Regions from separate parts of the Serratia symbiotica genome, predicted to be linked through region 2. Evidence: predicted binding sites of a transcription regulator. Region 2 holds the regulator's gene; the other holds the start of a gene.

Region 1 (3,155 bases), 1.3 Mb from region 2:
CGATCTGGTGCCAGGCAGTCGATCTGAGCTTTGGTAGCGCGGCCAGATTTGTAGCCACAGGTGTTACCAGTGGTGGAATCAGCTTTGCCCATGCCACGTGCAGAGATTTTGTCTGACGGGATACCTTTAGAAATAAGGAAGTCAACAACGCTTTGTGCGCGTTTTTCAGATAGCTTGTGATTGTACTGCTCAGAACCTACAGCATCTGTATAGCCTAGAACGATGACAGAACCGTCTTTAGGATCCATGGAGCTTAACTGAGTGTACAGTTGTTCCAGAGACTGTTGACCTTCTGCTTTCAGAGTAGATTTGTTGAAATTGAACAGCACGTCAGATTTCAAAGTGAAACGCTTAGTTTCAACAACAGGTGCCGGAGCTGACACAACTGGAGCTACAACATCATTCTGGCCGAAACGGTAAGAAACACCCAGGCTCAGCATGGTGTTGTCTGGACGTGCACCGACAGTACCAGCATCACCAATGTTGCTGACGAATTGGTAGTCCAGGCGGGTAGCCAGGTTTTTGGTCAGTGCGTATTCAACACCAACAGCAGCCAACGGAGAAATGCCAGTATCGTTGGCGCTCAGACGACGAACGTTGTCGTAGCTAGCTTTGGAGTCTGCACGCCAAACCATACCACCCAGACGCGTGTAAATGTCCAAATTGTCAACAATCGGGTAGCTCAATTTAGCTGCCAATTGAACACCTTGCGCTTTGAAAGCGCCATTATTCACACTGCCTTTGTAAGGCATACGGCCAAGCCAGTCATAGCCCAGTTCGAAGCCCAGATATTGGTTTGCTTGGTAGCCCAGGAACGCGCCAGCACCCAACTCATTTTTGTGGGTCGGACCATTACCGATGCCATCTTGATAACCGTTGCCGTAGAAACCTACGTCATGGTACTGGGACCAGCCCAGTTTAGCACCAGTGTACCAAGTGTTATCTTTTGGGGCGGCTTGCGCTACGGTAGCGAAACCAGCCAATGCCACTGCTAATGCGATAGCTGTCTTTTTCATTTGCGCCTCGTTATCATCCAAATAGGCAAAGAGCCTTAAAGCTGTTTTAAGCCCTTGGTTAAATTCCTTCGTCAAGGTTTGAACTCCCTTGTTACTCGGCCAGCTTTTCTGGCGTTACAGAGCAACCTTGACGATATAAAGTCTACAACGTGGCGCGAAAGTTACAAGTGTGATGTGATAAAGCCCTAAAAAAAGACGCATAATTATAAAAATTTGCTAACAGTAATCGGTAAAAATAGAATTATGTATTGCGTATTTTTTTACGTGAAACCTCAGCCTGACTCGCTTTATGCATGATCTTGTAACGATTCCCTTCATAGGGGATACAATTGGTGAGAATAATCACAAATTTACTTAATGATACAAAAAAGAGTGAATTTTTAGAGTGGAACAGTACCTGTGATCTGGATAGGGGGCAGGTTGCGGACGCATAATGAACCCATATGTGTTACCCAGTTCTGCCGCTTGCCTTAATTTTAGACGATCCTCCTCCTTTAGTTCGGGCAACCAGCCGAGAACAGCGCTGTAATTCCCCGTCAATAGTGCTTTTTCCATTGCCTCAACCATCGCTAATGGGGTGATCTGGCTCAGTTGCATCACCTTTTCGATCGGTAGGTCGGATTGTTGCAACCACAGTTTGCTTAATTTCTGTTGTGGCGTCAGCCAAAGTAGCCAGCGTGATTGTCTGCCGAGTTGTTGCAACAGGGGCAGCAACAACTGTGCGAGGATAGGTTGTTGTTCATTGTAGACAAGTTCACTGATAAGACCATTTTCATTGCCGACATCGGTGTTCTTGGCAAGACTATTAACCGCAATCGCACTGCGGCTGAAATGAGGTTGGTAACGTGGTTGAGTACGCATAATGTATCCCGTTCGCAATATCACTGTATATAAAAACAGTATACTCAATCAAAGACGAGATCAAGCCAAATTTTCGTAGAGCTTCGCATAATCGCGATTATTTTTTATACGGGCGTTTTTTATGATTGGCATGTCAGGAGATAGTGCGTATTTTTATAATTAGTTGTTCACTTTACTTTTATTTCAATGATGTGAAAGATGATACGTCTATAATTTATAAGGAAATCATGGTATGAAAGGGATATCAACAGGAAGGATTATGCAGGCGAAAGCGTGCTTCTCGGAATTGGGGTGCATCACTACACGTTCACAGTTCGGCGGTTATGGGCTGTTGGCCGAGGGCGTGATGTTTGCGGTGATATCAGACGGGGAATTATACCTCCGGGCAACGGCTAGCCTGGAACCTGCATTTCGTGCCCGTGGCATGGTCAATATGATTTACTTCAAGCGTGGGGTACCCATTACCATGCGTTATTATTTGGTCGATGAATCGCTCTGGCGCACACGCAACGAACTGATTAGCTTGGCTTGGCAGGCCGTCAGGGAGGCGCGTAAGGAGCAGCAGATGAAAACTAGCAGCCCTGGGCGACTGAAGACACTACCCAATATTGACATTAACATGGAACGCTTGTTGTGGCGGGCTGGCATCCGAAACGTTTATGATTTGCGGTTGCACGGTGCTAAGCGCAGCTATCTCAGGTTGTTGCAGCAACAAAATACTCTGGGGTTGCGGGTGTTACTATCGTTGGGAGGAGCGATTGCTGGCTATCACCATGCCGCTTTGCCCGGAGAATTACGCTGCGAACTGATTCAATGGTTTGAACATGTGATGGCAATGCGCAGCCATGGACACGAACCTGTCATTCAAGATCGCAGCATGGCTTAATTCTCCTTAATTAGTTATGCAGATGTGTAGCGCAGTAAGCTCCGGCAGCAATTCAAGCATTAATCCAATCTGTTGTAATATCAGTTGCTGTTTGCTTTATTTGCTCTGGGCGGTATGCTGGCTGCTTTCCGTGAGGTTTTCCAATGCTTGTGCAATACGCGAGCAGTTTTGTTCTTCCTGGTGCAGAGCGTCATCAACGTAGCATAGGGTATCGTTCAGCAAATCCAACGTTGCGGGATCCCCCAAATGTTCACAGTGTGCGGCGATGTAATTCAGGCAGAGCAGACGGAAGCCTGCTGTAGATGTTTGTCGGCCCTAGGAGCGGTGTGAGCATCATGCCGTGTGATGCGTAAGGTAGGCTGCTATCCCTGCCCTATGGTGTTGTACCTGAA
Region 2 (3,155 bases):
TCTGCACCACGGCTGGCACCAATAAACATACCATCCAGCAAATAACACCACACGCCAACCAACGGCAAGACAACCTGCCACAGCAAATAATGATGAGCCAACGCACGCAATTCATGCAGCGAGGTCAAGGCCGCCACTATCTGCTGACCAGCCAAGAAGTAGAGCACAGCAAAGGCCAACGCTACCAGGCAAGCCTGACGACAGGCAGCGTGCCATATTTTTCTCAGTTGGCTGTCATCACGCGCACCATAGGCATGACCCGAATGTGCTTCAACCGCATAGGCAAAGCCGTCTAAAGCGTAGGCGGAGAAGGCCAGAAGGTTCATTAATACCACATTTACCGCCACCACCTCGCTGCCTAGGCGTGCGGCAAAGAGGGTCAGCGAGGCGAAGCACAGTTGTAGCAGCAACGAGCGCAACATGATGTCGCGGTTTAGGGCCAGCAAGCGCCTAAGGTTGCCGCGCCAAGCCTGTTGCAACATCAGCAACGATATCCCACGCATGCGCATTACCCGCCACGCTAGCCCTAGCCCCAGTAGCAGCGTGGCATATTCTGAGATGGCAGTCGCCATCGCTGCCCCTTGCACCTTCCAGCCCAGTCCCATTACCAGCCAGATATCCAGCACAATATTCAGCAGGTTGCCGACAATCAGGAAGATCACCGGCGCACGCACATGCTGCACGCCGAGCAGCCAGCCGAGTAGCACCATATTGACCAGTACTGCCGGGGCGCTCAACCAACGAATGTCCAGAAACAGTCGCGCCTGTTCCAGTACCTTAACGTTGCCACCAACGATCCGCAGCGCCAAATCAATCAGCGGGTGGCGCAGCAGCACCATTGCCAACCCGGTCAATAGTGCCAATAGAAGCGGCTGCATAAAGGCACGCGCCAGCCTCTGCTGGCTCTGCGCTCCCAGCGCTTGGGCGGCCAACCCGGTAGTGCTCATGCGCAGAAACAGTAGCAGCATAAACAGGAAATTACTGACCATCGTGCCGATCGCCACACCGCCCAAATAGATCGGGCTATCAAGATGGCCGATCACAGCAGTATCCACTAACCCTAGCAACGGCACGGTGATATTGGAGAAGATCATCGGCAGGGCCAGGTGCCACAGGGCTTTATCGGTGTCGCTGGTAAAGGCAGAGATCAGGTGCATTATGCAATGTTCCCATGGTAGTGCAGTTGCCACATTAGGTGGAGTAAAACGAAACCGCCCCAAAACAGGGGCGGGTTAAATCAGGGGACAACGGTTTAGTTAGGCGTGACGCTTAAATCCAGTCGCCATTGCGGATCACACCGACTGCCAGACCTTCGATAGTGAAATTTTGCTGGCGCAGATCGACCACTATCGGTTGAAATTCGTTGTTTTCCGGCAGCAATTCAACCATGTTACCGCTTTTTTTCAGTCGTTTGACGGTAACTTCATCTTCAATGCGCGCCACTATGACTTGGCCATTGCGCACATCCTGAGTTTTGTGTACCGCTAACAGATCGCCATCCAAAATGCCGATATCGCGCATCGACATGCCGATAACCCGCAGCAGGAAATCCGCGTTTGGTTTAAATAAGGAAGGATCTACCTTATAGTGGCCTTCAATATGCTGTTGAGCCAACAGTGGCTCGCCAGCAGCCACACCACCAATCAGCGGTAAACCTGCTTCATCTTCCATCAGCAGGCGTATGCCGCGCGACGCGCCGGAGATGATCTCGATGACCCCTTTGCGCGCTAACGCCTTCAGATGTTCTTCGGCGGCATTTGGTGAGCGGAACCCCAGACGCATAGCGATCTCAGCACGTGTCGGCGGCATGCCTGTCTGCAAAATATGATCGCGAATCAGTTCATAAACCTCTTGCTGCCTGGTAGTTAGTGCTTTCATTCCACCCCCTGTTCGTTTATACAGTTTTGCTGTAAGTATATACAGGCATGCCTGAATTGGGAACCGACGAATGAATAAAATCAGGGTGTCACGCCCCGTTCAAATGAAGTGTTGCAACAAAATCGACCCCCAAACGAACAGCGCCAACACGATCGCCAGCAACACTGCCGCTGCCCCCATATCCTTTGCACGGCCAGACAGTTCATGATATTCACTACCTACCCGATCGATCACCGCCTCTATCGCGCTGTTCAGGATCTCAACAATCAGCACCAATACCACCGATCCGATCAATAAAATGCGCGCTATCGCACCTACATTCAGCCAAATTGCCAGTGTGATAGCCAGCATGGCCACCACCAATTCCTGGCGGAATGCCGCCTCATGCCGCCAAACAGCGGCAAGTCCTTTATAAGAATAGCCAGCGGCTTTAATAATACGGGTCAGGCTGGTTGCTTGATTTGCCATGTTTCTGTGCCTTTCTCAGGGGTAAATCATAAAAAGAGTCTAGATCACTTAGTGATGTCGGCTCTCGTTTTCCAACACCGCAGATCTGCTACCCGGTTTCTGGTATGCTTGTGTTGCATTGCTAACAAGAGGCTTCACGTAGTTATGTCAGGTTGGCGTAAAATTTATTATAAATTATTGAATTTACCACTCAAATTATTGGTAAGAAGCAAGGTTATCCCTTCAGATCCTGTCAGGGAGTTAGGATTAGATCCCTCACGGCCGATTTTGTATGTTTTGCCTTATAATTCCAAGACGGATTTGCTGACGCTACGCACTCAGTGCCTGGAGCAGGATCTGCCCGATCCTCTTGACCTATTGGAAATCGACGGCACGGTGCTGCCGAGCCACGTGTTTATTCACGATGGCCCGCGCCTGTTCCGTTATTACACGCCGAAGGAAGAGTCAGTAAAGCTGTTCCACGACTATCTGGATCTGCACCGCAGTAATCCGCGTCTCAATATCCAGATGCTGCCGGTCTCGGTGATGTTTGGCCGTTCACCTGGGCGAGAAGGCCAAGGCACACCACACCTGCGCCTGCTGAACGGCGTGCAGAAATTATTAGCTGTGCTGTGGCTCGGCCGTGACAGCTTCGTACGTTTCTCCAATACTGTTTCGCTGCGCCGCATGGCCTCCGAATACGGCACAGACAAAGCCATCGCGCAGAAACTGGCACGCGTGGCGCGCATGCACTTTTCGCGCCAGCGTCTGGCCGCAGTCGGCCCCAGCCTGCCAGCACGTCAGGATCTATTCAACAAGCTGCTGGCTTC

The links. Region 2 encodes LexA, which represses DNA repair genes until DNA is damaged. Its sites were predicted from a motif close to TNCTGTATGTACATACAGNA; they were not measured.
Region 1: a site for LexA is predicted at 1,899-1,918, ahead of sulA (SOS-induced cell division inhibitor SulA). Genes of this name have one in related genera too.

Annotation. Positions count from the first base shown of each region.
Region 1 covers NZ_CP050855.1:826,256-829,410, forward strand. Annotated here, with positions in the region: gene ompA (porin OmpA) at 1-1,016, opposite strand, end outside; gene sulA (SOS-induced cell division inhibitor SulA) at 1,371-1,877, opposite strand; gene SYMBAF_RS04325 (TfoX/Sxy family DNA transformation protein) at 2,110-2,763, shown strand; gene SYMBAF_RS04330 (hypothetical protein) at 2,860-3,009, opposite strand.
Region 2 covers NZ_CP050855.1:2,894,940-2,898,094, forward strand. Annotated here, with positions in the region: gene dinF (MATE family efflux transporter DinF) at 1-1,157, opposite strand, end outside; gene lexA (transcriptional repressor LexA) at 1,270-1,878, opposite strand; gene SYMBAF_RS14370 (diacylglycerol kinase) at 1,978-2,346, opposite strand; gene plsB (glycerol-3-phosphate 1-O-acyltransferase PlsB) at 2,491-3,155, shown strand, end outside.